DNA from 3 places in the Streptomyces sp. NPDC047117 genome. Region 1 is predicted to be linked to each of the others. Evidence: riboswitches for the same ligand, from Rfam matches in the RefSeq annotation. Region 1 holds a riboswitch; each other region holds the start of a gene.

What was found. Region 1 has a riboswitch for cyclic di-AMP ahead of ABZ840_RS36295 (transglycosylase family protein). Riboswitches for the same ligand answer to the same signal wherever they lie in the genome.
Positions count from the first base shown of each region.
Region 2: another riboswitch for cyclic di-AMP. It lies ahead of ABZ840_RS26690 (M23 family metallopeptidase); the one in region 1 lies ahead of ABZ840_RS36295 (transglycosylase family protein).
Region 3: another riboswitch for cyclic di-AMP. It lies ahead of ABZ840_RS05845 (M23 family metallopeptidase); the one in region 1 lies ahead of ABZ840_RS36295 (transglycosylase family protein).

Region 1 is NZ_JBEYUN010000033.1:31,162-41,293, forward strand. It holds gene ABZ840_RS36285 (cytochrome P450) at 25-1,377, shown strand; gene ABZ840_RS36290 (transglycosylase family protein) at 1,492-2,577, shown strand; cyclic di-AMP (ydaO/yuaA leader) riboswitch at 2,812-3,025, shown strand; gene ABZ840_RS36295 (transglycosylase family protein) at 3,030-3,707, shown strand; gene eno (phosphopyruvate hydratase) at 4,069-5,349, shown strand; gene ABZ840_RS36305 (septum formation initiator family protein) at 5,481-5,951, shown strand; gene ABZ840_RS36310 (DUF501 domain-containing protein) at 5,995-6,546, shown strand; gene ABZ840_RS36315 (Ppx/GppA phosphatase family protein) at 6,543-7,547, shown strand; gene ABZ840_RS36320 (NAD(P)/FAD-dependent oxidoreductase) at 8,015-9,412, shown strand; gene ABZ840_RS36325 (cyclopropane-fatty-acyl-phospholipid synthase family protein) at 9,693-10,132, shown strand, end outside.
Region 2 is NZ_JBEYUN010000015.1:73,659-83,790, reverse strand. It holds gene ABZ840_RS26700 (pitrilysin family protein) at 1-595, shown strand, start outside; gene ABZ840_RS26695 (pitrilysin family protein) at 616-1,983, shown strand; cyclic di-AMP (ydaO/yuaA leader) riboswitch at 2,327-2,485, shown strand; gene ABZ840_RS26690 (M23 family metallopeptidase) at 2,498-3,328, shown strand; gene ABZ840_RS26685 (GntR family transcriptional regulator) at 3,563-4,261, shown strand; gene ABZ840_RS26680 (HPr family phosphocarrier protein) at 4,587-4,868, opposite strand; gene ABZ840_RS26675 (GNAT family N-acetyltransferase) at 5,117-8,134, shown strand; gene ABZ840_RS26670 (DUF5998 family protein) at 8,194-8,784, shown strand; gene ABZ840_RS26665 (nucleotide pyrophosphatase/phosphodiesterase family protein) at 8,784-9,983, shown strand.
Region 3 is NZ_JBEYUN010000002.1:615,835-625,966, forward strand. It holds gene ABZ840_RS05840 (DUF2332 domain-containing protein) at 45-1,226, opposite strand; cyclic di-AMP (ydaO/yuaA leader) riboswitch at 1,472-1,642, shown strand; gene ABZ840_RS05845 (M23 family metallopeptidase) at 1,933-3,054, shown strand; gene ABZ840_RS05850 (VOC family protein) at 3,577-4,008, shown strand; gene ABZ840_RS05855 (aldo/keto reductase) at 4,104-5,078, shown strand; gene ABZ840_RS05860 (hypothetical protein) at 5,264-5,563, opposite strand; gene ABZ840_RS05865 (YDG/SRA domain-containing protein) at 5,704-6,657, shown strand; gene ABZ840_RS05870 (PrsW family intramembrane metalloprotease) at 6,669-7,913, opposite strand; gene trmB (tRNA (guanosine(46)-N7)-methyltransferase TrmB) at 8,126-9,067, opposite strand; gene lhgO (L-2-hydroxyglutarate oxidase) at 9,344-10,132, opposite strand, start outside.

The DNA of each region.
Region 1 (10,132 bases):
TGGACAACCGGTTACGGTCAAGGGGTGCACGACTCCACTGCTTCCGCCCCCGCCTGTCCCGAGCTCTTCACCTGGGAGTTCGCCGCCGATCCGTATCCCGCGTACGCCTGGCTCCGGGAGCACGCGCCGGTGCGCAGGACCACGCTGCCCAGCGGCGTCGAGGCCTGGCTGGTCACCCGCTACGCCGACGCGCGCGAGGCGCTGGCCGACCCCCGGCTGTCGAAGAACCCGCAGCACCACAGCGAGGCCGCGCACGGCAAGGGCAAGGTCGGCATCCCCGGCGAGCGCAGCGCCAACCTGATGACGCACCTGCTCAACATCGACCCGCCGGACCACACCCGGCTGCGCCGCCTCGTCGCCAAGGCGTTCACCCCACGCACCGTGGCCCGGTTCGCGCCGCGCGTGCAGGAGCTGACCGACCAGCTGATCGACGGCTTCGCGGCGCGCGGCGAGGCCGACCTCATCCACGAGTTCGCCTTCCCGCTCCCCATCTACGCGATCTGCGACCTGCTGGGCGTGCCGCGCGAGGACCAGGACGACTTCCGGGACTGGGCCGGGATGATGATCCGGCACGGCGGAGGACCGCGCGGCGGGGTCGCCCGGTCCGTGAAGAAGATGCGTGCGTATCTGGCCGACTTGATCCACCGCAAGCGGGAGACGCTGGCGGCCGAGGAGACCGGGGACGAGGATCTGATCTCGGCCCTCATCCGGGCCTCCGACCACGGCGAGCACCTCACCGAGAACGAGGCGGCGGCGATGGCGTTCATCCTGCTCTTCGCCGGGTTCGAGACGACGGTCAACCTGATCGGGAACGGTACGTACGCGCTGCTGCGCAACCCCGAGCAGCGGGCGCGGCTGCAGGCCGCGCTGGCCGCGGGCGACGAGGAACTGCTCGCGACCGGGGTCGAGGAACTGCTGCGCTACGACGGGCCGGTGGAGCTGGCGACCTGGCGGTTCGCGACGGAGGAGCTGACCATCGGCGGGCAGACGGTCGCCGCTGGCGACCCCGTACTGGTCGTGCTGGCGGCCGCGGACCGGGACCCGGAGCGCTTCGAGGAGCCGGACACGCTGGACCTCGGGCGCCGCGACAACCAGCACCTCGGGTACGGGCACGGCATCCACTACTGCCTGGGCGCGCCGCTGGCCCGCCTCGAAGGCCGTACGGCGCTGGCGACCCTGCTGGCCCGGCTGCCCGATCTGGAGGCGGCTGCGGATCCGGACGATTTGCGGTGGCGCGGCGGCCTGATCATGCGCGGTCTCCGGGCCCTGCCGGTGCGGTTCACACCGGAGCAATCGGGCGCTTCGGACGGGGCGTCAGAACGGGCATTCCCGCAGGTACCGGAACGAGACAAGGGTGCGGACCAGGGCCTGAACTGACGTGGCGTCAGCGGCGTGATCTACGCGTGATCTCCGCTACACCGGCTTGAGACCGGACCGGGCCCCCGCTACCTTGCGTGCGACAACTCAAGCCGCCGCTCGAAAGGCACTCGCATGCGCTCCGGCAACGGTAGACACCGCCGCCCCCGCCAGGCCCCCGCCCTCCTGGTGGCGGCCTCCGTCACGGGTGCAGGCCTGGCCCTGCCGCTGCTGACGGCGGGCGGCGCGCAGGCCGCCGACACCGCCACCTGGGACCGCGTCGCGATGTGCGAGAGCGGCGGCATGTGGAGCGCCAACGCCGGCAACGGCTTCTACGGAGGGCTCCAGCTGACCCTCCAGATGTGGCGGGACTACGGCGGCGAGTCCTACGCCGAGCGCCCGGACCTCGCCAGCCGCTCCCAGCAGATCGCGGTCGCCGAGTCGATCCTGAACGACCGCGGCCCGGACGCCTGGCCCAGCTGCGCCGTCAATGCCCGGCTGGACGTGGACGGCCTGATACCCGACGTGGACCCGGGCGGGTCGGAGACGCCCGACCCGCAGCCCTCGGAGTCCGGCGACGAAGCCTCTGCCGGTACGGGCGACGAAGACGGCGCAGACACGGCGCAGCCGTCCGGCGACGCCTCCGCCGAGCCCTCCGGCGACGCCACGAGCCCGTCGGCGGACGAGCCCGACGCCGAGCCGTCCGGCGACGCCACCTCCAAGCCGTCCGACGGCGCCACGGACAAGGGCGCCGGGGATGCCGAGGACGCCGACAAGGGTTCCGGCGCGGGCTCCGGCGAGGACTCCGCGGGGCAGCGCGCCGGCGACTCCGCCGACCGGTCCTCCGGCGACGCTTCCACGCCCTCCGGCGACGCTTCCACGCCCTCCGGCGACGCGTCCGCGCCCTCCGGCGACCCCTCGGCCCCCGGTACCGGCCGCCACCGCGGTTCGGCGGGTGACGGCGCGGACGAGAAGGCGGACGGCAAGGGGAAGGACGGCCGTTCCGCGGGGCGGCACGCCTCGCGCGGCGGCGACGCGCACCGCGGTACCTCGGGGGGCGACGACACGTACACGGTGCGGCCCGGCGACAGCCTGTCCGCGATCGTCGAGGAGCGCGGGCTGGCCGGGGGCTGGACCGGCCTGTACGACGCCAACGAGGGCGTCATCGGGACCGATCCGGACCTTATCCACCCTGGTCAGCGGCTCGTTCTGGGGCAGTGACGGAGGGGGCGGGCGGCATAAGTGCGGCCGGGTTGTACCCAATTGGGGAAAGTGAGACATGGGTCTCGTCCCGGAGCGTTTCCGCCCGCCGTGTCCGTTGTTTCCATACCGTGTTCGACCTGCGCAAACGGATGGTTTCGATGATCGAAAACGGTCAACTGTCCTACGAAAGAGTGGTTTGAACCGCCGAGGGGTGTGTGTTTACGTTCTTCACCGCTCGCACCAAGCGAGCCCGCCGATCATTCGCCGAATCCTGCCGGTGATCGGTCGGACAACCGTCGCGCAAGCGCCGTAGGCAGGAGCGGGGGACCCAAGGTAAGTGCCGTCACCGCAGTGGAAACGCAGCGGGCGGCTTGGGGTGAAGCCGGGTGTGCGGACAGCGCATCCGGCCGGGCCACTCACAGCCCGAACCCGACAGCTCACCTCGCAGGCGTCGGTGAGGAAGAACAACCATGCTCAAGGGCAAGCACCGCCGCCCCTCGAAGGCCGTCCGCGTCGTCACGCTCGCCGGTGTCGCCGGCGCCGCCGTGGCCGTCCCGCTGATGACCGCCGGTTCCGCCAACGCCGCCTCGGTCGCCACCTGGGACAAGGTCGCCCAGTGCGAGTCCGGCGGCAACTGGTCGATCAACACCGGTAACGGCTACTACGGTGGCCTGCAGTTCAACAACCAGTCCTGGGCCGCCGCGGGCGGTACCAAGTACGCGCCGCGTGCCGACCTGGCCACCAAGGACCAGCAGATCGCCACCGCCGAGAAGCTGCTCGCCATGCAGGGCCCGGGTGCCTGGGGCTGCGCCGGTGCCGGCGGCCTGACCTCCGGTGGCCCGGCCGCGCAGGTGGACACCGGCTCCGGCCAGGCCCAGCAGCAGGCCCCGAAGCAGGAGGCCCCCAAGCAGCAGGCCGCCCCCCAGCAGGAGGCGCCGAAGCAGCAGGCCGCCCCGAAGCCGCAGCCGGTGCAGCCCAAGGCCGCCCCGAAGCAGGGCCACGGCAACTACACCGTGAAGTCCGGCGACACCCTGGGCAAGATCGCCAAGGCGCACGGCAAGAACTGGAAGACGGTCTACGAGAACAACAAGTCGACCGTCGGTGACAACGCCGACCTGATCTTCCCGGGCCAGAAGCTCGAGGTCTGATCCGCCTCTGACGGGTCCTGACAGGCCCCCGGCCGGGGCCGCCGTCCGATCGGTGCACGATCGGCGCGCGGCCCGGCCCGTGTGACCGCCCCGCCGCGACGCGAAGCCCCCGAGCGCGTCACGGCGGGGCTTCACGTTTGCGGGGCGGCTTCTGCGTGCAGGCATCCGGGCGGGCCGCCGCTCAGATGCGTAGTGCCTGTTATGACGGAGATGTCCGCCATGAAAACCGGTTCTTACCTCCCGTATTGAGGGCCTTTGGGTCCTTTTTCGTCTCACGGAAGGGGCTAGGGGCAGGCGGACGGTCCCCGGGCCGTTAGGCTCGTGTTGCAGAACTCCAGATGACACCCATGAAGGAGACAACGTGCCGTCGATCGACGTCGTCGTAGCTCGCGAGATCCTCGACTCGCGAGGCAACCCCACGGTCGAGGTCGAGGTCGGCCTCGACGATGGCAGCACCGGCCGCGCTGCCGTGCCGTCCGGCGCCTCCACCGGCGCCTTCGAGGCCATCGAGCTGCGTGACGGCGACCCGAACCGTTACCTCGGCAAGGGCGTCGAGAAGGCCGTCCTCGCCGTGATCGAGCAGATCGGCCCCGAGCTGGTCGGCTACGACGCCACCGAGCAGCGCCTCATCGACCAGGCGATGTTCGACCTGGACGCCACCGACAACAAGGGCTCCCTGGGCGCCAACGCGATCCTGGGCGTCTCCCTGGCCGTCGCGCACGCCGCGTCCGAGGCCAGCGACCTGCCGCTGTTCCGCTACCTCGGCGGCCCGAACGCGCACGTGCTGCCCGTTCCGATGATGAACATCCTCAACGGCGGGTCGCACGCCGACTCCAACGTGGACATCCAGGAGTTCATGATCGCCCCGATCGGCGCGGAGTCCTTCTCCGAGGCGCTGCGCTGGGGTGCCGAGGTCTACCACACCCTCAAGAAGGTCCTGAAGGCCAAGGGCCTGGCCACCGGCCTGGGCGACGAGGGCGGCTTCGCCCCGAACCTGGGCTCCAACCGTGAGGCCCTCGACCTCATCCTGGAGGCCATCAAGGAGGCCGGCTACGCCCCCGGCCAGGACATCGCGCTCGCGCTGGACGTCGCCGCCTCCGAGTTCTACAAGGACGGCAAGTACCAGTTCGAGGGCAAGGAGCGCTCGGCCGCCGAGATGACCGAGTACTACGAGGAGCTCGTCGCCTCGTACCCGCTCGTGTCCATCGAGGACCCGCTGTTCGAGGACGACTGGGCCGGCTGGAACGTCATCACCGAGAAGCTCGGCAGCAAGGTGCAGCTCGTGGGCGACGACCTGTTCGTCACCAACCCCGAGCGCCTGGCCCGCGGCATCGAGGAGAACTCCGCCAACGCCCTCCTGGTCAAGGTCAACCAGATCGGCTCGCTGACCGAGACCCTGGACGCCGTCGAGCTGGCCCAGCGCAACGGCTTCAAGTGCATGATGTCGCACCGCTCCGGCGAGACCGAGGACGTCACCATCGCCGACCTGGCCGTCGCCACCAACTGCGGCCAGATCAAGACCGGCGCCCCGGCCCGCTCCGAGCGCGTCGCCAAGTACAACCAGCTGCTGCGCATCGAGGAGATCCTCGACGACGCCGCGGTGTACGCGGGCCGCAGCGCGTTCCCGCGCTTCAAGGGCTGACGCCCTGCGCCTCAAAGGCTGAGTGCTGACGGCCCCGGCGGCCGGAAAGCCCCGGCTTCCGTACGTCCCCGGCAGCGGTCCCGTACCGTTGCCGGGGACGTATGTACGAGGCGAGGCAGGGGAGGCGGCAGGTGTCCGCGGAACGCTTCTCGACCGCGACCCGGCTCAAGGCGCTCGGCGAGCAGGCCGCGGCCCGGGTCTACCGCGCGCGCTCCCCGCGCCGCAGCCGGCTCACCGGCCGCGCCGCGCTGCTCGCGCTCGTCCTGTGCTCGCTGGTCGTGGCCCTCGCGTACCCGATAAGGGCCTACGTCTCCCAGCGCTCGGACATCGAGGACCAGCGCCGCCAGGCCGAGACCACCCAGGACGCCGTACAGCGGCTGCGCCAGGAGAAGGCCCGCTGGCAGGACCCCGCGTACGTGCGCCAGCAGGCCCGCCGCCACCTGCACTACGTACTGCCCGGCGAGACGGGCTACACCGTCGTGGACGGCACCGGCGCGAGCCGGCCGCGCGCCGGACAGGGCGCAGTGCAGCGCCCGTGGTACGAAGCGATCTGGTCCGGACTGGACTCCGCCGACGCGCGAGGGCGCGCCGCCGGGGGATGATGGGGCGGCCGACCGTACAACCCTGACGACAAGAGAAGCCTGCATGGACACGCCGCCTCCCCAGACCGAGCCCACCGAGCCCACCGACGCGGACGTCGCGGCGTTCCGGGAGCAGCTGGGCCGCCCGCCCCGCGGCCTGCGCGCCATCGCGCACCGCTGCCCCTGTGGCAACCCGGACGTCGTCGAGACGGCCCCGCGCCTGGAGGACGGCACGCCCTTCCCCACGCTGTACTACCTCACCTGCCCGCGCGCGGCCTCCGCGATCGGCACGCTGGAGGCGAACGGCGTGATGAAGGAGATGACCGACCGGCTGGCCACGGACCCGGAGCTGGCCGACGCCTACCGCGCGGCCCACGACGACTACATCCGGCGCCGCGACGCCATCGAGGAGCTGAAGGGCTTCCCGAGCGCGGGCGGGATGCCGGACCGGGTGAAGTGCCTGCACGTCCTGGTCGGCCACTCGCTGGCGGCGGGGCCCGGCGTGAACCCGCTGGGTGACGAGGCCATCGCCATGCTGCCGGAGTGGTGGCGGAAGGGCCCCTGCGTGAGCCCGTGCGGGAACGAGGGAAACCAGGAAGAGGGAGCCTCCGAGTGAAGCGCGTCGCCGCCATCGACTGCGGTACCAACTCCATCCGTCTGCTCGTCGCGGACCTGGACCCGGAGACCGGCGAGCTGAAGGACCTGGACCGCCGGATGAAGATCGTCCGGCTCGGCCAGGGCGTGGACCGTACGGGCCGGCTGGCGCCGGAGGCGCTGGAGCGGACCTTCGCGGCCTGCCGGGAGTACGCCGCCGTGATCGAGGAGCTGGGCGCGGAGCGGCTGCGCTTCGTGGCGACCTCGGCCTCGCGCGACGCGGAGAACCGGGACGACTTCGTACGCGGCGTCGTGGACATCCTGGGCGTCGAGCCCGAGGTGATCACCGGCGACCAGGAGGCGGAGTTCTCCTTCACGGGCGCGACGAAGGAGCTGACCGGCCTGGAAGCAGCAGGCGCGGAGCGCCTTCCCGTGGAGGGTGGTGGCGGGCGACGGGCGGGCCTTGAGAAGCCGTACCTGGTCGTGGACATCGGCGGCGGGTCTACGGAGTTCGTGCTCGGCTCGGACTCCGTCCGCGCCGCGCGCTCCGTGGACGTCGGCTGTGTCCGGATGACCGAGCGGCACCTCGTCCGGGACGGCGAGGTCATCGACCCGCCGGGGGCCGAGCAGATCGCCGCGATAAAGGCGGACATCGCGGCGGCGCTGGACAAGGCCGCGGAGACCGTGCCGCTGGACGGGGCGCACACCCTGGTGGGGCTGGCGGGCTCGGTGACGACGCTCGCGGGCATCGCCCTGCGGCTGCCGGAGTACGACTCGGCCGCCATCCACCACGCGCGGATCCCGCTGACGGAGGTCCGGGAGATCACCGAGCGGCTGCTGCGCTCCACGCACGACGAGCGCGCGGCGATCCCGGTGATGCACGCGGGCCGGGTGGACGTGATCGCCGCGGGTGCCCTCGTACTGCTTTCGATCATGGAGCGTACGGGCGCTGAGGAGGTCGTCGTGTCCGAGCACGACATCCTGGACGGCATCGCCTGGAAAGTGGCAGACGAGCTCGATTAGCGCTTCGTAGGCACTGCCGGACGGCATCGCCTGGAGCGTTGCCCGAGCGGCCCGCTGAGGGCTTCTGGAAGGTGCTGAGAGGGGCTTCGGAGCGCGTGAGTGACGCGTTCCGGGGCCCCTTCGCGTCGTGCCGGAGAAAATGTTCGTGAAACTCTTCACATGAAAAAAGCGCCCGATGGGGCAACAAGTCGACCCGCACTCGCCCCTTCGGGGCTCACCTGTGAGCGCGCACCGGGGAATGTGCGGTTTCGGCGGGCTTAAAGACGCGCTTATGTGACGCGTGGTCCAGCCTCACAAAGGGCCGCAAGCCCTGATGAGGAGGGGTGTGCAACGCTCGGCGGGACCCTGTGGTTCCCCCGCGTGACTATGGCGTCGATCACGGAGGCGCGGAGTGTAGCAGACCCCTCTTCCCTGCTTGTGAAGGCCCTCACGAGCGACCCCCCAAGTGGGGGTGGATACTCGATGACATGAGCACCACGGAGCGTCCCAGGATCCTCGTAGTAGGCGGTGGGTACGTAGGCCTGTACGCGGCACGCCGCATCCTCAAGAAGATGCGGTACGGCGAGGCGACCGTCACGGTCGTCGACCCGCGCTCGTACATGACGTACCAGCCCTTCCTCCCCGAGACTGCCGCCGGCAGCATCTCGCCGCGCAACGTCGTCGTCCCGCTGCGACGCGCTGTGCCGGGTGCCGAGATTCTCACCGGCCGCGTCACCACCATCGACCAGGACCGCAAGGTCGCCACGATCGCCCCGCTGGTGGGCGAGGCGTACGAGCTGCCCTTCGACTACCTGGTCATCGCCATGGGCGCGGTCTCCCGCACCTTCCCGACCCCCGGCCTGGCCGAGCAGGGCATCGGAATGAAGGGTGTCGAGGAAGGCATCGGCCTGCGCAACCACGTGCTCGAGCAGCTCGACAAGGCCGAGTCGACGACCGACGAGGAGATCCGCCGCAAGGCGCTCACCTTCGTCTTCATCGGTGGTGGCTTCGCGGGCGCCGAGACCATCGGCGAGGTCGAGGACCTGGCGCGCGACGCTGCCAAGTTCTACAACAACGTGAAGCGCGAGGACATGCGCTTCGTGCTCGTCGACGCCGCCGACAAGGTGCTGCCGGAGGTCGGGCCCGAGCTCGGCCAGTACGGCAAGGAGCACCTGGAGTCCCGCGGTATCGAGGTCTACCTGAAGACCACCATGCCGTCCTGCGTCGACGGTCACGTGGTGCTCAGCAACGGCCTCGAGGTCGACGCCAACACCATCGTGTGGACGGCCGGCGTCAAGCCGAACCCGGCGCTCGCGCGCTTCGGTCTCCCGCTCGGCCCGCGGGGTCACGTCGACGCGGCCGCCACCCTTCAGGTGCAGGGCACCGACTACATCTGGGCCGCGGGCGACAACGCCCAGGTCCCGGACCTGGTCGGCCGCGCCAACGGCAACGAGAACGCCTGGTGCCCGCCGAACGCCCAGCACGCGATGCGTCAGGCCAAGGTCCTCGGCGACAACGTGGTCTCCGGTATGCGGGGCTTCCCGCAGAAGGAGTACAAGCACGCCAACAAGGGTGCGGTGGCCGGTCTCGGCCTGCACAAGGGCGTCGCGATGATCGTCATGGGCAAGATGAAGATCAAGCTCAAGGGCCGTCTCGCCTGGTACATGCACCGCGGCTACCACGGTCTGGCGATGCCGACCTGGAACCGCAAGGTCCGGGTGATCGCCGAGTGGACGCTCAACGTGTTCCAGAAGCGCGACATCACCTCGCTCGGCGCCATGGAGAACCCCCGCGAGGAGTTCTACGAGGCCGCCAAGCCCGCTCCGAAGCCGGCTGCCGCCGCCGAGGAGAAGAAGGACGACAAGACGGCCGCCAAGGCTTCTTGAGTTCTGGCTTCCCGGCCCCGCCGGGAAGCCGGCCGCACACATCCGCCGAAGGGCGCCTGCCATCCGTGGGGCAGGCGCCCTTCGGCGTGTTCGTGGCAAGGGGCCGCACGCCGGTGCGCAAGCCGGCCGCGCGCGCCGCCCCTTCGGCGTATTCACAATGGCGCCGGTGCCGGGCTTTGCTGTTCCCTTACGAACGAACGGGACTACCCGGGCCCCGCCAGGCGTTTACGTGGTGGGTGAAACTATCTCGCCCCGACTCGTCAATACGGAGGTGTGCGACATGGCCGACGCCGCTGGACGGCTCACCAAGCTCGCCGAGGAGGTACTGGGCGCCCCGCTCCCCGTACGCATCCGGGCCTGGGACCACAGCGAGTCGGGTCCCCCCGGAGCCCCGGCCCTCGTCTTCCGGAACCGGCGCGCCCTGCGCCACCTGCTCTTCAAGCCCGGCGAACTGGGCCTGGCCCGCGCCTGGGTGGCCGGAGACCTCGACGTCGACGGCGACCTCTACGCCGCCCTGGACGGTCTCGCGGAAATGATCTGGGAGCGCGACCCCGACGAGGACGCCAAGCCGCAGCGCGCCGCCGTCCTCCGCGCCCTGGCCCGCCCCGAGATCCGCAGCGCGGCCCGCGAGCTCCTCTCGCTCGCCGGCGCCCCGATCCCGCCCCGGCCGCCCGCCGAGGAGGCCCCCAAGAGCCACGGCCCGCTGCACACGCTGCGCCG
Region 2 (10,132 bases), on a different contig from region 1:
GGCGTACCGGCTGCCGCACGACGGCACCCGTGAGGCTGACGCCGCGGACGTGGCGTTGACGATCCTGGGTGGCGGCGAGTCCTCCCGCCTGTACAACCGCCTCGTGCGCCGCGACCGCAGCGCCGTCGCGGCGGGCTTCGGGCTGCTGCGGCTGGCGGGCGCGCCCTCGCTGGGCTGGCTGGACGTGAAGACGTCGGCCGGCGTGGAGGTGCCCGCCATCGAGCGTGCGGTGGACGAGGAGCTCAAGCGCTTCGCCGAGGAGGGCCCGACCGCCGAGGAGATGGAGCGGGCGCAGGCCCAGTTGGAGCGCGAGTGGCTGGACCGCCTGGAGACGGTCGCCGGGCGCGCGGACGAACTGTGCCGGTACGCGGTGCTGTTCGGTGACCCGCAGCTCGCGCTGAGCGCCGTACAGCGCGTTCTGGAGGTGACTCCCGAGGAGGTGCAGGCGGTCGCCGCGGCCCGGCTGCGTCCGGACAACCGTGCGGTGCTGGTCTACGAGCCGACCGGGCCCGCCGAGGCCGCCGCTGTGGAGGCCACCGAGGCCGACGCGACCGCCGCCCAGCACGACACCGAGACCGAGGAGGCGGCGCAGTGACCGAAGCCGTGACCCCCACCATGACGTTCCACCCGCAGCCGCAGGCCGGGCAGCCGAAGCCGTGGGCGTTCCCGGCGCCGGTGCGCGGCCGGCTCGGCAACGGCCTGACGGTGCTGCGCGCCGACCGGCCGGGCCAGCAGGTCGTCGCGGTCGAGATCAACCTCGTGGCGCCGCTGGAGGCCGAGCCCGCGGGCCTGGACGGTGTCGCCACCATCATGGCGCGCGCGCTCTCCGAGGGCACCGACAAGCACGACGCCGAGGAGTTCGCGGCCGAGCTGGAGCGGTGCGGCGCCACGCTGGACGCGCACGCCGACCACCCCGGTGTCCGGGTCTCCCTCGAAGTGCCGGCCTCGCGCCTCACGAAGGCGCTGGGCCTGCTGGCCGACGCGCTGCGTGCCCCGGCCTTCCCCGACGGCGAGATCGAGCGCCTGGTGCGCAACCGTCTGGACGAGATCCCGCACGAGCTGGCGAATCCGGGGCGCAGGGCGGCGATGGCGCTGTCCAAGCAGCTGTTCCCGGCCACGGCCCGGATGTCCCGGCCGCGGCAGGGCACGGAGGAGACGGTGGCGCGTATCGACGCCGCCGCGGTGCGTGCCTTCTACGAGGCGCACGTGCGTCCGGGGACGGCCACGGCCGTGGTCGTCGGTGACTTCGACGGGGTGGACCTGGACGCGGCGCTGGAGGAGACCCTCGGGGCGTGGGCGGGCTCGACCGCGGAGCCGGTGGCGGCGTCGCCCATCGTGGCCGACGACACCGGCCGCGTCGTGATCGTGGACCGGCCCGGTGCGGTGCAGACCCAGCTGCTGATCGGCCGGATCGGCGCCGACCGGCACGACCGGGTGTGGCCTGCGCAGGTGCTCGGCACGTACTGCCTGGGCGGCACCCTGACGTCCCGGCTGGACCGTGTGCTGCGCGAGGAGAAGGGCTACACGTACGGCGTGCGGTCGTTCGGCCAGGTGCTGCGGTCCTCCGCGGACGGTACGGGTGCCGCGATGCTGGCCATCAGTGGCTCGGTGGACACCGCCTCTACGGGGCCCGCGCTGGAGGACCTCTGGAAGGTGCTGCGGACGCTGGCCGCCGAGGGGCTGACCGACGCCGAGCGGGACGTGGCGGTGCAGAACCTGGTCGGGGTGGCGCCGCTGAAGTACGAGACGGCGGCGGCTGTCGCGGGGACGCTCGCCGACCAGGTCGAGCAGGAGCTTCCCGACGACTTCCAGGCGCAGCTGTACCGGCGGATGGCCGAGACGGGCACGGTCGAGGCGACCGCCGCCGCGGTCAGCGCCTTCCCGGTGGACCGGCTGGTGACGGTTCTGGTGGGCGACGCCGCGGAGATCGCGGAGCCGGTACGGAAGCTGGGCATCGGCGAGGTGTCGGTCGTCAAGGGCTGATACGGAGCGGGCCGGCGGCGGAGCTGGAGCGCCGCCGGCCGTCGCGGTAACGGCTGTGAATTCGCTCGCGCCGTACGGCGGCGGGGCGGGCCGGAACGGCTCGTACCGGTGTCGTCACGGGGTGGCGTGAAAGCCGCCAACGCCGCTCACATATCAGGACATAGTGGATCCCGGGTCGCCAATGCGGCCCGGGATCTCTGCTTTTGTCCGGAATGCAGTAGGTGGTTGCTCGCGTGCCGTGTGGCGTCCGGCACAAACTCCTGTTTCTGTTTGCTGATCGCGAGATGTCCCGTTTAGCGTCGGTCCGGCTGTTCGACAGAAGTGCGCCGCACCCGCGGCCGCCGGGCAGTCATCGCCGAGTCCCCGTACGGCGCGAGCCAGGGGAGCCGGGGACCCACATGTCCCTTGGGGTGAATCGGGCGACTCCCCCCGGAGCCGCCCGTAGGAGACCTTCCTGCTCCGAACCCGTCAGCTAACCCGGTAGGCGAGAAGGAAGGAAAGGAGTGCGCCGGTCATGGCGTTCACCCGTGCCACCGGCAAGCACCGCCGCCCCGGCCGTGCTGCCCGGACCACCCGCAACATCGCCGGCATAGCCGCGGCGACCGGCGTCGCCGTTTCCATCGCCTCCCCGGCGCTGGCCGCGAACGAGGACCCGGCCGCCACCACCGACACCGGCCTCACCCGCGCCATCGCCGACACCGGCGACCGGGTCGCCGACAACATCGTCGCCCAGGCCGACGCGCAGGAGGAGGCCGCCGAGGTCGCCGCCGCCCGCGCCAAGGTCGAGGACGCGGCCGTCAAGAGCGCCGAGGACGCGAAGAAGAAGGCCCAGGACGAGCGCCGCAAGGCCGCCGAGGCCGCCAAGAAGAAGGCCGAGAAGAAGAAGGCCACCGAGGCCCGCGCCTCGCGCTCGGAGGCCCGCACCACCCTCAGCGCCTCGGGCTTCGTCGCGCCGATCTCCGGCAGCTACGTCTCCACGCCGTACAAGGCCTCCAGCGGCCTGTGGTCCTCCGGCAGCCACACCGGCATCGACTTCCACGCCGCCTCCGGCACCGCCGTCCACGCCGTCGGCGCCGGCACCGTCGTCGAGGCCGGCTGGGGCGGCGCGTACGGCAACAACGTCGTCCTGAAGATGGACGACGGCACCTACACCCAGTACGGCCACCTGTCGTCCATCGGCGTCTCGGTCGGCCAGAAGGTCTCCGCGAACCAGCAGATCGCGCTGTCCGGCAACACCGGCAACACCACCGGCCCGCACCTGCACTTCGAGGCGCGCACCGGCCCGGAGTACGGCTCGGACATCGACCCGATCGCGTACCTGCGCTCGCACGGCGTCAACGTCTGACGACCGCGCACCGTAGGCGCACTCCGCGTACCACCCGAAGCCCCGGCCCGACGGCCGGGGCTTCGGCGTCTCCGGACGCGCTTCCGCCCCCGCGTTCCCGCGCACCCCTTTCCTCGGCCAAAAAATATCCAGGAATTCGTCACGGCTGTCGGAAAAGGCGGCCCGGTGTCATAGAGTCACGGAAAAGGCGCCGCCCGGCGGCGTTTCCGGAGGATTGCGGCGGAGGCACGGACGATGCGAGGAAATATTTCGGCGCATGCGGTCTGCACGGCGATTCGCGACGACATCGTCTCCGGCGCGTTCCCGCCCGGCTCCCGGCTGATCGAGGAACTCCTCGCCTCCCGGTACGGCGTCTCCCGCGTCCCCGTACGCGAAGCACTGCGCACCCTGGAGTCCGAGGGGTTCGTCACCACTCGCCGGCACGCGGGCGCGTGCGTCGCCGAGCCGACCGAGCAGGAGGCCGCCGACCTCCTGGACATCCGCCTCCTCCTGGAGCCCCTGGGCGCCGCCCGTGCCGCGGCCCGCCGCTCCGCCGCGCACCTGAAGGTGCTGCGCGGCCTGGTCGGGGTGGGACGCGCGAGAGCCCGCCACGGCAACCCCGACGACCTGCGGCAACTGGACGGCTGGTTCCACGGGACGCTCGCGCAGGCGAGCGGCAGCGCCAGTATGACGGCGCTGCTCGTTCAGGTACGCCGCAAGATCGACTGGGTGTACGCGGTCGACCTGGGCCGGATCTCGCCGGGAGACGTGGACCGCTACTGGCAGGAGCTCGGCGCGATCGTGGACGCGGTGGCGCGCGGCGACGCCGAACGCGCCCGCGCACTGACCGCCGCCCACGTGGAGCGCACGCTGCCCGCCCACCGGCTGCGCCGTCCCGCACCCGCGGTGAGGGAAGCGAAACCGTCCGTAAACATGGCGCGCGTGCAGAATTAACAGTGCTGGCGTATACAACTCCTGGGGGAATTCTGCCCGCCGTGATCGGCGTGCCTGAATTCGGGGGTGTGGGCCCGGCAGGGTAATTCTGCGTGCGACTTTACGTGTGTGCCGTCGAATTCTGCTCGGCGGGCGGCTCGGCCCGGTAATTCCGTGCAGGCCGGCAAGGGATCCGGCCCGCCGGGACGTGGAGCGGCCCCGCCGTACCCGGAACGGCCTCCCGCTGGACGTGCAACGGCCCCGCCCGTGACCCGTGGGCGGGTCCGTGGCGGGGCCGTGAGAGGCCGTTCCGGCGGCGTGGGGCCCGCCGGGTCTGCCCGAAGGGTCAGACCGTCTCCGGGAGCTCCTCGAGGCCCTCGGAGACGAGCTTCGCCAGGCGGTCCAGCGCCGCGTCGGCGCCGTCGGCGTCCGAAGCCAGCACGATCTCCTCGCCGCCCTGGGCGCCGAGGCCCAGGACCGCGAGCATGGAAGCGGCGTTGACGGGGTTGCCGTCGCCCTTGGCGATCGTGACCGGCACGCCGGAAGCGGTGGCCGCACGGACGAAGATCGAGGCGGGGCGGGCGTGCAGACCCTCGGCCCATCCGACATTGACGCGGCGCTCAGCCATTGTGTTGCCCTTCGGGTCGGAGAAGTTGTCTAGACCAGTGTCTCACGCGGGCACCGGTGGTCCGGTGTGCCCAGCCCGGGCGAGCGCTCGGATCCTAGAAGTCCAAGCCTGCGTCACGCCCCGGCTGTACGCATGCTGAGACCCGGTCGTACGCACCGTCCCGCCGCCGGGCACGTACGGTCGTGTCCGTGCGGCCTTCGGGGCACTTCGACCGGCCCCCGATACGCAGCCGGTCGTACGCTGTCCGCATGGAGACGCCGTCGGATGCCGCCGCCTACCCCGCCCACTGGGAAGCCGACGTGGTGCTGCGTGACGGCGGCACCGCCCGGATCCGCCCCATCACCCCGGACGACGCGGAACACCTGACCTCCTTCTACGAGCAGGTCTCCGACGAGTCGAAGTACTACCGCTTCTTCGCGCCCTACCCCCGGCTCTCCGACCGCGACGTGCACCGCTTCACCCACCACGACTACGTGGACCGGGTCGGACTCGCCGCCTTCGTGGGCGGCGAGATGATCGCCACGGTCCGGTACGACCGCATCAACGCCGACGGCCGCCCCGCCACCGGCCCCGACGCAGACCAGGCCGAGGTCGCCTTCCTCGTGCAGGACGCCCACCAGGGCCGCGGCGTGGCCTCCGCACTCATGGAGCACATCGCCGCGGTCGCCCGCGAACGCGGCATCCGGCGCTTCGCCGCCGAGGTGCTGCCCGCCAACACCAAGATGATCAAGGTGTTCACGGACGCCGGGTACACCCAGAAGCGCACCTTCGAAGACGGCGTCGTCCGCCTCGAATTCGACCTCGAACCCACCGAGCAGTCCGTGGCCGTCATGCGCGGCCGCGAGCACCGCGCCGAGGCCCGCTCCGTACAGCGGCTGCTCGCCCCCGGATCCGTCGCCGTCCTCGGCACCGGCCGCGCCCCCGGAGGCGTCGGCCGCTCCGCCCTCCGGAACATCCTCGACTCCGGTTTCACCGGCCACACGTACGCCGTCAACCACGCCTTCCCCGAAGGCGGCAGCACGCTGGACCCGGAGGGCGTACCGGCCTACCGCTCGCTCCGCGACATCCCCGGCCCCGTCGACCTCGCCGTCGTGGCCGTACCCGCCGCACACGTCCCCGACGTCGTACAGGACTGCGGCGAACACGGCGTACAGGGGCTCGTCATCCTCACCTCCGGATACGCCGAGGCCGGCCCCGAAGGACGCGAGAAGCAGCGCGCACTGCTGCGCCAGGCCCGCTCCTACGGGATGCGACTGGTCGGCCCGAACGCCTTCGGCCTGATCAACACCGCGGCCGGCGTCCGCCTCAACGCCTCCCTCTCTCCCCGGCTGCCCGGCGCCGGCCGCATCGGCCTCTTCACCCAGTCCGGCGCGATCGGCATCGGACTGCTCAGCGCCCTCCAGGAACGCGGCTCCGGGGACGGCGCCATCGCCGGGGTCTCCACCTTCGTGTCGGCCGGCAACCGCGCCGACGTCTCCGGCAACGACCTCCTCCAGTACTGGTACGAGGACCCCGCCACCGACGTCGCGCTGCTCTACCTGGAGTCGATCGGCAACCCCCGCAAGTTCACCCGGCTCGCCCGCCGCACCGCCGCCGCCAAGCCCGTCGTGGTCGTCAAGGGCGCCCGGCACAGCGGCACCGTCCCCCTCGGGCACGCCGTCCCCGCCACCCGGGTACCCGACTCCACCGTCTCCGCCCTGATGCGCCAGGCCGGCGTCATCCGCGTCGGCACCGTCACCGAACTGATCGACGCGGGCCTGCTGCTCGCCTCCCAGCCGCTCCCCGCCGGCCCCCGTGTCGCGATCCTCGGCAACTCCGAAGCGCTCGCCCTCCTCGCGTACGACGCCTGCCTCACCGAGGGCCTGCGCCCGCAGCACCCCCATGTGCTGCCCTTCGCCGCCACGACCGCCCAGTTCCGCGCCGCGCTGGCCGATGCCCTCGCCGGCGACCGCATCGACGCCGTCCTGATCACCGCGATCCCGTGGGTCGCCGAAGGCAGCAGCGCGGACCCCGAGGAGATCGCGGCCCTCGCCACCGCCCTCCGCGAGGCCGCGGCCGAAGGGCCCGCCAAGCCCGTCACCGTCGTCCACCTCGCCATGGAGGAGCTCGCCGGGGCCCTGTCGTGCACGGCCGACTCGCGCACGACCGACGAAACGGGGGCTCCGGATGGACCGGGGGCTCCGGGCGGGCCGGAAGCCTCGGACGGGCGGGGAGCCGCCGGCGACACCGCCGCGCCGGAATCGGAATCGGACCCGCAAGCCGCCGCGACGCAAGCCGACCGGCACGCCGTCGGGCCGGAAGCCCCGGAGTCGGACCGGCAGGCCCCCGCGCCGGAAGCCGCCGAGAACGCCCCCGAAGCTCCCCGGGCGAGCCCCGGCGGCCTGCCCCGCATCCCTGCCTACCCCGCCGCCGAACGGGCCGTACGCGCCCTCGCCGAGGCCGTCCGGTACGCGACCTGGCGCCGCGAGGCCGCAGCACCCGGCAGAGTCCCCGAGTACGACGACATCCAGGAGGCCGCGGCCGGCGCCGACATCGAGCGGCTGCTCGACGAGCTCACCACCGACGCCGAACCGCACCGCTCCGTGGCGCTGCCCGCCGACGAGGCCGCCGCCCTCCTGGGCCGCTACGGCATCCGCGTCCGTGCCGCACTCCCCGCACCCGACGCGGACGCCGCCGTACGCGCCGCCGAGGCCCTGGGCTACCCCGTCGCCCTGAAGACCACGGCCCCGCACCTGCGGCACCGCGCCGACCTCGGGGGCGTCCGCCTCGACCTCCCCGGAGAACGCGCCCTCCGCCGCGCCTACCAGGAGCTGACCGACTTCCTCGGGAAGCCCGAAGAGCTGCGCCTCGTGGTGCAGGCGATGGTGCCGCGCGGCGTGGACACCCTCGTCCGCGCCTCCATCGACCCCGCGGCCGGGGCCGTCCTCTCCTTCGGGCTCGCCGGTGCCCCTTCCCAGCTCCTCGGCGACACCGCGCACCGCCTCATCCCCGCCACCGACCGTGACGTCGCCGAACAGATCCGCTCCATCAGGAGCGCGCCGCTGCTCTTCGGATGGCGCGGCTCGCAGCCCGTGGACAGCGCGGCCCTGGAAGAACTGCTGCTGCGCCTCTCCCGGCTCGTCGACGACCACCCCGAGGTCGTCGGCATCGACCTCGAACCGGTCGTCGTCGCCCCCCACGGACTCTCCGTCCTCGGCGCCTCAGTACGCCTCGCCCGCCCACCCGCCACCACCGACCTCGGCCCCCGCCGCCTCCCCGCGTACTGACCCCCGGCCCCCGTCGCCTGCGGGCCGTACCGCCCCCGGAGCCCCGTAGGATGGACCCTATGGCTAAGACCGGTACGACGACCCAGGGGCTGCGCGCGGCGATCGAGCGCAGCGGCTATTACCCGGCACTCGTGGCCGAGGCGGTGCAGGCCGCGATCGGCGGCGAGCCCGTGGTGTCGTACGTGGTCCACCAGGAGACGACCTTCGACGCCAACGAGGTCCGCCGCCACGTCACCGTCCTGGTCCTCACGGACACCCGCTTCATCGTCAGCCACACCGACGAGCAGGCCGCCGACGCCACGTCGCCGACCCCGTACGCCACCACCTCCACGGAGTCCGTGAAGCTCGGCCGCATCTCGTCCGTCGTGCTCAGCCGCGTCGTCGCCAACCCCGAGGCCTACACCCCCGGCCAGCTGCCCCGCGAGGTCGTGCTGACCATCGGCTGGGGCGCCGTCTCCCGGCTCGACCTGGAGCCCGCCAGCTGCGGCGACCCGAACTGCGAGGCCGACCACGGCTACACCGGCTCCTCCACCGCCGACGACCTCTCGCTGCGCGTCAGCGAGGCCGGCGACGGCCCGGACACCGTCCGGCAGACGCTCGCCTTCGCCCAGGCGCTCTCCGAAGCCACCGCCGCCTCGGCCGCCCGCTGATGGCGGGCTACGCCGTGGACCCGGCGTCCGCCTGGCCCGAACCGCTGGACCTCGACACCGCGCCGGTACCCCGCTACGGCACCGGCTCGCTCGCCGACCTGCTGCCCGCCATCACCGCCGGCCAGGGCCTGGCGCACGCGCAGCCGACGGGCCTGGAGCTGGCCCCCGCGGACCGCGCCTGCGTCTTCCTGATCGACGGTCTGGGCTGGGACGTGCTGCGCGCGCACCCGGACGAGGCGCCGTTCCTCACCTCGCTGCTCGGCACGTCCATGAACGGCACCGGGCGCCCCATGACGGCCGGTTTCCCGTCCACCACGGCCACCTCGCTCGCCTCGGTCGGCACGGGCCTGCCGCCGGGCGCGCACGGCCTCGCCGGATACACCGTCCAGGACCCCGCCGCCGGCGCGCTGATGAACCAGCTGCGCTGGTACCCGTGGACCGACCCGCACGCCTGGCAGCCGTACCCCACGGTCTTCCAGCAGGCGGACGCCGCGGGCATCCACACCTGCCAGGTCTCCGCGCCCGACTTCGCGCGCACGCCGCTCACCCAGATCGCGCTCAGCGGCGGCACGTTCCACGGCAGGCTCTCCGGCGAGGACCGGATGGACCTGGCCGCCGAGCAGCTCGCCGCGGGCGACCGGTCGCTGGTCTACACGTACTACTCCGAGGTCGACGGCAAGGGGCACCGCTACGGCGTCGACTCCGATGCCTGGCGCGGCCAGCTGATGTACGTCGACCGCCTCGCGGAGCGGCTCGCCGAACAGCTGCCGCCGCGCTCGGCCCTGTACGTCACCGCCGACCACGGCATGATCGACATCCCGTTCGACCCGGAGTCGCGCGTCGACTTCGACGAGGACTGGGAGCTGAAGGCAGGCGTCCGCCTCCTGGGCGGCGAGGGCCGCTGCCGCCACCTGTACGCGCATCCGGGGGCGGCCGACGACGTGCTCGCCGTCTGGCGCGAGGTGGTCGGCGACCGGATGTGGGTGGCCGGGCGCGAGGAGGCGATCGCCGCCGGATGGTTCGGGCCGCGCGTCGACGACCGGGTACGGGGCAGAATCGGTGATGTGGTGGCCGCCGCGCACGCCGACATGGTGATCATCGCAAGCGAGACCGAACCGCGGGAATCGGCCATGGTCGGCATGCACGGCTCCATGACCCCGGTCGAACAACTCGTCCCCCTCCTGGAAGTCCGCACCTGAACAACGGCGCCGAGGGCGTTGTCAGTGGCACCCGTTACTGTTTTGAGCAGGGGATCTCCGCTCCCCCATGGGGGAAGTGGGGGGGCGAATCGATCCGGCGGCGCGCATCGATCCGGCGGCGCACGCCGGTGCGGCAAGTGTCAGGGCCC
Region 3 (10,132 bases), on a different contig from region 1:
GGGCCCTCCGCAGACCGGAGGGGTGAGCGCCGGCCGGGGACCGGTTACACCGGCTCCGGCTCCGCGAGCCACTGCACGCTCCGCCCGTGCTGCTCCGTGAGCGCGACGGGCCGGCCGTCGACGGCGAGCGTGAGGAGGCGCGCGTCGGCGGGGCGCGGGCCGGGCAGCCACGGCAGCACGCTGTGGTGCTCCTGGGAGACCCAGTGCCCGGGCCGGTCCACGAACAGCGACCGTACGACCCGGACGAACTCCTCGCGGCGCTCCAGGGGCAGGTGGGTCAGCGCCCCCGTGTGGAAGACGACCAGCGTCGCCTCGGGCGGCGCCTGCGCGGCCAGCGCGGGCAGCTCGTGCAGAAGGTCGCCGCGCACGAGGGGCGTCGGAGGCGCGTTCCGAACTGCCTCAATGGCAGCGAGCTGCCGGCGGGCCCGGTCGGCTACGGACGCGCCACGGTTCCCCGTATGGCCGCTGTTCCCTGCACGACTGCCGCTCCCCGCATCGCCGCCGGACCCCGTACCGGCGCTGCTCCCCGTACTGCCGGACCAGGCGTCCCCCGTGCCCGTACCGGCACTCGTCCCGAGGGTCGTGTCGTTCCCCGGGCCAGGCCAGGCCAGGGCGCGGAGCCAGCGGATGTCGTCCGGGTCGGACAGGTCGAGCGGGTCGAGGCCGAGGCCGGCCCGCCAGACGATCCGCGGCGGCGCGGCCGGTACCGGCGTGCCCGGGGACGTGCGGCAGGGCAGGACCACCGGGCTGTCCGGGGCCCCGAACTCCGGCCCGCCGTCGTACCGGTAGCGGTACCGGTCCGGATGCAGGCACAGCCCGGCCGCCGCGCCGACCTCCAGGAGCGCGAGCGGCTGGGGGAGACGGGCGAGGACGGGGAGCAGCGTGGCGCAGCGCGCGGGCTCGTCGGTCCGGGCGAGCCGCCGCATCATGACGTCGCGTACGTCGTCCCAGTGCCGGATCGTCCACTCGCGCCAGCTCCGGTACGCGAAGTCGCCGCGCGGGCCCTGTTCGGCGTGCGGGCCGTCGAGGTAACGGACGGCGGCGAGCAGGAGGTTGGGCTGCTGCTGATTGCCGTGCGGCAGCGAGACGGCCAGGAAGTCGCAGAAGTCCGGGTCCTGGCTGATGCGGGCGGTCAACTCCTCGTGGGCGTCGGACTCGCCCCGCGCCTGCTGCCACGCGAAGTCCGCGTACCGATCCGCCACTGCCTGCGCGCTGTTGACGACCATGATCAGACGCTACTGCTCTCACTGTCCGTAGCCGATACGCACCCCTCCGCATAACAACTGACAAACGATCAGTCCGCTTCGGGTTTCCGATCCGCGGCCAACTCGCCCCAATTTAGCCGTGACTGCATGCATAAGTCCTGGTCAGCGGTCATACGGATTCCGGGGAACGCTTGGAATCCAGCCGTCCCGTCCATTACTGTCCGATAACGGAGCGCGGTCGTTACAGCCGTCGCAAGAGACGGCAACGCGCGCCGACGCCGAATCCCAACAGCGCACTTCATTACCGCACCACCTGCCAAGGGAACCGGGGAACCACCACCTTGGGGTGAATCGGGCGACTCCCCCGGAGCCGCCCGTAGGAGACCTTCCTGCTCCGAACCCGTCAGCTAACCCGGTAGGCGAGAAGGAAGGAAAGGAGTGCGCCCCCGTGGCGTCCAACAAGCCTGCCCCCGAACCGTCCCGCCGGACCGCGTACGAGCCGTTCGCGACGCACGAGGGCGCGGTGCACGACCCGTACGCGCACCAGGATTCGTCTCCGCATCCGTACTCGTATCCGCACCCGTATCCGGGCGGTCACGAGGCCCCCGGGGCCCACACGGAACCGGCGTTCGCCGACACCGCGGCCTTCCCGGCGGTCTCCGACACGGCCACCTTCCCCGCGGTCTCGGATACGGCCGCCTTCCCCGCCGCGAGCGGTACGGGTCCGATGACCGCTACAGGTCCGATGGCCGGGGCGGGCCCCATGACCGGTACAGGTCCGATGACCGGTACGGGTGCCGTGGCCTTCGGCACGTACGGCGGCGCGCATGACGGCGCCCGCGCCGGCGCGCAGTACGGCGCAGGTGACGGCGTGCACGACGGGGCGTGGGAGGAATGGAACCCCACGGAGGAGTCCGTACGCCCCGTACGCGGCCGGCACCGCGTGGCCAAGCAGCGCGGCGGCGGTCTCGCCCGCAGCAGCACGGTCCTGGGCGTCGGCGTCATGGCGGCGGTCGGCGCGGGCGGCATCGCCACCGCGCAGGGCAAGCCCCAGGTCTCCATATCCATGCCCGACCTGGGCGGCATGGCCGAGCGCGTGTCCGAGAAGCTGGGCTCGCACGACTCCGCCGACACGGCCGACACCGCGAACGCACAGGGCGGCCCGTTCACGCAGGCGGCCGGCGCCGCCGGGGGCGAGCACTCCCAGGGCGGCGACGCCCTCCGCGCCCGCATCATGGAACAGGCCGAGCAGGCACAGAACTCCGCCGACCAGGAGGCCCGCGAGGCCGCCGAGAAGGCCGCCGTCGAGCAGGCCGAGGCGGAGGCCGCCGAGCGCCGGCAGCAGGCCGAGGCCGCGAAGAAGAAGGCCGACGCGGCAGCCAAGGCCAAGGCCGAGGAGGCGGAGCGCAAGAAGGCCGAAGCGGCCCGCGCCGCCAAGCTCGCCGAGCTGGCGAAGAGCTACACCCTTCCGGTCTCCTCGTTCACCATCACCGCCACCTTCGGGCAGGGCGGCGACCGCTGGGCCGCCGACCACACCGGCCTCGACTTCGCCGCGCCGACCGGTACTCCGGCCAAGGCGGTGCACGGCGGCACGATCACGCAGGCCGGCTGGGCAGGTTCGTACGGCTACCGCATCGTCGTCACCCTCGACGACGGCACCGAGCTCTGGTACTGCCACCTCTCCTCGATGGTGAAGACCTCCGGCAAGGTGAACGCCGGCGACGTCATCGGCCGGGTCGGCGCCACGGGCAACGTCACGGGCCCGCACCTCCACCTGGAGGTCCGGCCGGGTGCCGATACCCCGATCGACCCGCTGGCGTGGCTCCGCGACCACGGCCTGAAGGTCTGACCTGATCCGACCCGGTCCGGCCCGGCCTGATCCGCTTCTGATCCGTTTCTGATCCGGTCCGTTCCTGATCTGGTCCGGTCCGGTCCGACGGCTGATGCCCGACGACCGTTGTCCGACGGCCGACGGCTTCGAAAAACGGTCCATTCTTCGCCCGGCGGGCTTCCGTTCGCCCGTTCCGGGCACTTGTCCGCCGTCGCCGCCGCCTCGTGCGCCCCGCCCCGCGGGGCGCACACAGCAGGAGGGGAGAGGCGGTGGCCGACGGCCGGGTCTCCGCGTGCCCACGGACCGTCCCCGGCCCTCCGTACGCGGACCCGCACTCTCCGGCGGCCCCGATGCCCCACACATCGGGGCCGCCGGTTTTGGTACGTCCGTACGCCCATAGGTCCGTAGAGCCGTAGACCCGTACGCCTGGTTATCCGTACGGGGAGCGAAATCCATGCCGTCCGCGCAGAATGGGAGGACCCGCCCGGCGTGGGAAGTCCCGCCGGGGTACGACGGCGCGCCGACCGAAGGACGGACCCCGTGGAGTGGACCCTCGAAGTCATCACCGTCCCCGTCACCGACCTGGACCGGGCGAAGGAGTTCTACGCGGACCGGTGCGGCTTCAAGGTCGACACCGACGCGCAGGTCGCCGAGGGCGTACGGATCATCCAGCTCACCCCGCCCGGCTCCCGCTGCTCGATCGCCCTCATCCAGGGCATGCCCCCGGCCCCAGGGCAGACGGATATGGCGCCGGGCTCGCTCCAGGGCCTCCAGCTGTGCGTGGTGGACATCGAGGCGGCCCGTGCCGAACTGGTCCAGCGGGGTGTCGATGTCGGTCCCGTCCAGCACCTCGGTGCCGACGGCTGGACCGAGGGGCGCGGCGAGACCTGGAACGCCTTCATGCTCTTCAAGGACCCCGACGGCAACGGCTGGACCGTCCAGGAGGCCCCGTCCCCCTTGAGCGAGCGCTAGCCCTCCCGAGCGGTCGACGCAGTACCGGCCGGTCAACGGAATACCGGTCGGCGGGCAACGGAATAACTCCCCCACTCGCCCCGCTGAACGAAAACATGGCCACTTCCACTCCTGCTTCCGTTCCCGGCCCGGTGCCCTCCGCCAAGCCGCTCGGCTCGCTCTCCGTCTCGCCGCTGTCCCTCGGCGGCAACGTCTTCGGCTGGACCGCCGATGAGTCGGCCTCCTTCGCCGTCCTGGACGCGTTCACCGCGGCCGGCGGCAACTTCATCGACACGGCCGACGCGTACTCCTTCTTCGTGCCCGGCAACAAGGGCGGCGAGTCCGAGAAGATCATCGGCGACTGGCACACCGCCCGCGGCAACCGTTCCGACCTCGTCATCGCGACCAAGGTCGGCGCCCTCCCCGAGCGCAAGGGCCTGTCCGCCGCCAACATCAAGGCGGCAGTCGACGATTCCCTGGCCCGTCTCCGTACCGACTACATCGACCTCTACTACACCCACTACGACGACGAGTCGGTCGAGGTCTCCGAGATCATCTCCGCTCTCGACGAGCTGGTGAAGGCCGGCAAGATCCGCGAGATCGGCGCCTCCAACATCTCCCCGGAGCGCCTGCAGGAGTCCCTCGACTTCTCCACCCGCGAAGGCCTGGCCAAGTACGTCGCCGTCCAGCCGCACTACAACCTCGTCTCGCGCGACACGTACGAGGGCCCGCTGCGCGACGTCGCCGCCCGGCACGGCCTGGGCGCCATGCCGTACTACGGCCTCGCCTCGGGCTTCCTGACCGGCAAGTACCGCCCGGGCACGAACGTGGACAGCGCCCGCTCCGGCAAGGCCGCCGAGCACCTGGCCACCGAGCGCGGCCGCCGCGTCCTGGCCGCCCTCGACCAGGTCGCCGAGCGCCACGAGGCCGACCAGGCCACCGTCGCCCTCGCCTGGCTCGCCGCCCAGCCCACGGTCACAGCCCCCATCGCCAGCGCCCGCACGGTAGCCCAACTCCCGTCCCTCATGGCCCTAGGCACCCTCCGCCTCACCAACGAGGACCTCAAGCTCCTGACAGACGCCTCGGCGTAACGTCCATCCGGCGAGCTCCGTACTGGCTGAGGGCGGTGGCACACCCAAGCCACCACCCTCAGCCACGCCCGAACCCCACCGACTCACAACCCCACCGGCTCAAAACCCCAGTGGCTCCGGCTCAAAACCCCAGTGGCTCACTGCCGCACCGGCTCACAACCCTGGTGGCTCACCGCCCCACCGCCTCACTTCCGGTCGACAACCACCCACGAAGTCGCCGCCACGGCCCCGGCCACCGCGAACACCGAGGGCCACGCGCCCACCTTCTTCGCCAGCGGATGCGACCCGGCGAACGCCGCGACGTACAGCCCGCTCAAGGCCGCCGCCGTACCGTTCCCGCCCTTCCGCTGCCACTCCCGCGCGGCAACCGCCCCCGCTGCCGCCAACGCCACCCCACCCAACGGCCGCTTCTTGGTCCACCGAGCCACCCCGTAGCCCCCCACCAGCCCAGCAGCCGCCACCACACTCGCCGGAACCCGAGCCATCACGACAACCTCCACATCATGGGATCTTTCGACCGACCCTACGACTGGACGCTTCGGTAGCGACGAGGGGTATGGGTGATGACCGTCACTTCGGAATGAAGGTCGGTCGAAAATGATCAGAAGGTTGCCACGATAGGTCGATGGCGAATGAAACCTTCGTGGGGCATGTAGACGGCGTGCTTCCGGGCGACCGTTTCGAGGACAGGGAAGCCGTTAAGGCTGCCAACCTGCACTCTGACAACCAGGCTGGCATCTCCACCAGCAAGGACACAGACGGTTGCTGGGTGGCGAACGCGATCGCCCTCAATGGTGGCTACGAGGACGACGAAGACCATGGGGACTGGGTCCGCTACACCGGCGCGGGCGGACGAGACCAGTCCAGGAAAAACCAGGTTGCCGACCAGGACTGGGATCACCGCACCAATGCGGCTCTGAAGCGTAGCTACGACCGTGGTTACCCCGTACGCATCATTCGCGGACACAAGGCTAAGACGAAGTACTCGCCGAAATCGGGTTACTCCTACGACGGCCTCTATGCCATCACCGACCTCCGCATGGTCAGTGGGAAGTCAGGGTGGCAGATCTGCCAGTTTGACCTGCATCGCCTGGCGGACGTTCGGGAAGAGCTGACCGACGTCGAGCGGAAGGTGGAGGCTGCACTCGCTGACTTCACCGACCAAGAGAAGTTCCCCGAAACGCGGATCACAACGGTGCAGCGCATCGTGCGCGATAGCTCCGTCGTGAGGCGGGTGAAGGAACTGTACGGGCATCAATGTCAGGTGTGCGGCACTCGCCTGGTGGGGGGCGACGGCCAGGGCTACAGCGAAGGCGCTCATATTCGTCCGCTCGGAAAGCTGCACCGTGGGCCCGACATAGAGCAGAACGTGCTCTGCCTATGCGCTAACTGTCACGTACGACTCGACAAGGGTGCTCTCTACATCGCTGACGACTGGCGCGTTATCGATCGAGCCGCAGCTGCCGTGCAACCGCACGAGGAATTTCCTGAACTCAATCGATCGCCAAGGCACAACATCGGGACGGACTACATCCAGTACCACCGGGAGTGGTGGGACAAGCAGCTCTCGACTTCCTGACGCCACGGTCGTCATTGCGACGAGCGCTGGTGATGCGCGTGGGTCAGGGCGGGGTGGGCGAGGGGTTTGGTTTGCCAGAGGTGGTGGAGTAGGGCGCGTTCGCGGGTGTGGAAGTCGGGGGTGGGGCCGGTGCGGTGGGCGCGGCGGCGGAGGAAGGCGAGGGACGTGGCCAGGGCCGCGTACTCGGTGACGGCGCGGGCCGCGGCGGGCCCGTGGGTGCGGCGGGCGATCGTACGGGCGAGGGCGCGCGTCCTGAGTGAGGAGAGGGTGAGCGGGTCGGTCGGGGTGAGCCAGCCGGCGGCCGCGTACGGGGGGAGGTAGGTGCGCAGGGAGCGCAGTTCCTCGCGGCGCGACCAGACGGAGAGGCAGGAGACGGCCGCGAAGACCGGGACCATGAAGAGCCCGTAGACGGCCAGGAAGCCGAAGCTGCCGAGGGAGGACGCGCTGTTCCATATGGAGTGGAGCAGGATCGCCGTCGTCAGCCCCAGGGCGGGCAGCGCCAGGCGCAGCGGGCGGTGGTGGGGGAAGCGGGTCGCGGCGATGCCGAAGGCGAGGCCGGTGAGGACCGTGAAGAGCGGGTGCGCGAACGGCGACATGATGACGCGTACGAAGAAGGTGCCCGCGGTGAGGGAGTCGGCGAGCCCGGCCAGTGAGTGCAGGCTGAGGGAGCCGAGGGAAAGGTCGCGGCCGACGGCGTTGCCGAGGTAGAGGACGTTCTCGGTGAAGGCGAAGCCGGTGGCCGTGAGGCCGGCGATGACGATGCCGTCCGTGATGCCGTCGACGTGCCGGCGGCGGAAGACGAAGAGGAGCAGGATGGCGGCGGCCTTCGCCGACTCCTCGACGACGGGCGCCACCACCGTACTGCTCCAGGTCTCCGCGTCGGTGGGGGAGACGCTGGCGATGTTCGTACTGAGCCACTGGGTCGCGAAGCCGTTGGCGACGATCGCGACGAGGGTCGCGGCACAGGCCCCCCAGGAGAAGGCGAACGCGAGGTTGCGCCAGGGCTCCGGCTCCACGCGGTCGAGCCAGCGGAAGACCGTGACCAGTACCGGGACGGGGAAGACGGCGAGCGCGAAACCGACCAGGAACCCTTCGGTGCCGGTCTGCCGGCGGACCATGCTCAGGATGGCTATGCCGGACAGGGTCAGCAGGGCTATGAGGGTGATGAGGGACAGGGCGCGGAACAGCGCTCTGCGGGACGCCGGGGAGGCGGAGCCGCGGGTGCCGGGCGGTGCGCCGTCGGGAGCCGGAGGCATGGTCGGAGGCCCGCTCGGTGGTCCGTACGAGGGACCCGAGGGGCGGTCCGGTGACGGCTGCGACGGGTGCACTCTTCGACAGTAACCACCAGGTGGCGGCGGCGCGCGCAGTCGTCCACCGGGGCCGATTGGTGGGGGTGGAAGGGGCGGATACGGGCCAGATGCGCGTCCGAGTAGGGGGGCAGCCGCGAGCCGCCGCGGCGCCGGCCGCGTCAGTCGGCGCGGCGGCGGAAGAGGAGGTCGTGGACGACGTGTCCCTTGTCCAGGCCCTGGCCCTCGAACTTGGTGAGGGGGCGGAAGTCCGGGCGGGGCGCGTAGCCGTCGTGGCAGTTCTCCAGCGTCGGCTCGGCGCTCAGCACCTCCAGCATCTGCTCGGCGTACGGCTCCCAGTCGGTCGCGCAGTGCACGATCGCGCCGGGCGCGAGCCGCGTCGTGACCAGGGAGAGGAACTCCGGCTGGATCAGACGGCGCTTGTGGTGGCGCTTTTTGGGCCACGGGTCCGGGAAGTACACGCGCAGACCGGCCAAGGAGGCGGGGGCGAGCATCTCGCGGAGCAGGATGATCGCGTCACCGTTGGCCACCCGGATGTTGGAGAGGCCGTTGCGCTCGGCGAGGGCGAGGAGGTTGCCCTGACCTGGGGTGTGGACATCGCAGGCGAGGATGCCGGTGTCCGGGTCGGCGGCGGCCATCTGGGCCGTCGCCTCGCCCATGCCGAAGCCGATTTCGAGGACGACGGGAAGGCCGTCGAACAGCTCGTCGAGGTCGATCCGGGAGAGGCCGTCGATGTCCAGACCCCACTGGGGCCACCGGCGGCGGATCGCGTCCGCCTGGCTGGGGGAGACGCGGCTGCGGCGCGGCTGGAACGAGCGGATGCGCCGCTCGTGATGCGAGCCCGCCGGGTCGGCGGCCGGGCCCGTGCCGTGGGGGAACATCGGCTCGCGCCCGCCGGGCCGGGGGGCGGCGTCGCCGTCGGCGTGAGGCGCCTGGGCGGACGGAGCCTGGGCTGCGGCCCGGGTTGCCGTCTCCGTGGCTGCCTCCGGCGGGACGGAGACGTCGCCCACGTGCTGCTCCACGTGCTGCTCGGGGGCGGTCCCCGCAGCCCGTCCGGATACGGAGGGGGCGGGCTCGGCTGGGGTGGCGGGGTTCTCGGACACAGTGGGTCGATTCTACGGGCGGGTGAGCGGGGGCGGCCGGGCGCCGGCTGCCTCCGGTGGGGCCGCCGGTCGCCGGTGCGGGCGGGCCGGGCCGGATGCCCCCGGTGGGGCCGCCGGTCGCCGGTGCGGGCGGGCCGGGCCGGATGCCCTCGGTGGGGCCTCCGGGCGCCGGAGGCCGTCAGGCCGCGTGCCCGCACCGCCCCAGACTGCGGCCCGCACCGCCCCCAGTCACATCCCCCTCAGTCACATCCCCCCCAGTCACATCCCCCAGTCACCTCACCCCAGCAACCGCACCGCCCGTTCCGCTATCTCGCGGCCGATGGGGAGGGAGGCCGTGGCCGCGGGGGACGGAGCGTTGAGGACGTGGATGGTGTGCGGGCCCTCGGTGATGAGGAAGTCGTCGACGAGGGTGCCGTCGGGGAGGACGGCCTGGGCGCGGACGCCGGCCGGGGCCGGGGTGAGGTCCTCGGGCGTGACGGCCGGGAGCAGGCGGCGGACCGCGTCCGTGAAGGCGCGCTTGGAGAGGGAGCGGTGCAGCTCACCCGTGCCGTACCGCCAGTGGCGGCGGGCTATCTGCCAGGCGCCCGGGTACGCCAGCGTGCCCGCCAGCTCGCCGGGCCGGACCGTACGCCAGTCGTACCCCTCGCGCGCCAGCGCGGGCACGGCGTTCGGCCCGACGTGCACGTCACCGTGGATGCCGCGGGTCAGATGGACGCCGAGGAAGGGGAAGGCCGGGTCGGGCACGGGGTAGACCAGGCCGCGTACGAGGGAGTCGCGTGCGGGCGAGAGGGAGTAGTACTCGCCGCGGAACGGGACGATGCGCATCCCGGGGGCGTCGCCGGCCAGCCGGGCGACGCGGTCGCACTGCAGCCCCGCGCAGTTCACCAGCGCCCGGGCGCGGACGACCCGGCCGCCGGCCGTACGGACCGCGACGCGTCCGGCGCGGCGGCCGATCGTCCGTACGTCGGCGCCGTACTCGATGCGCGCGCCGGCCTCCGTCGCGAGGCTGCCCAGGCGGGCGGCGACGGCGCCGAAGTCCGCGATGCCGGTCGTGCCCACGTGAAT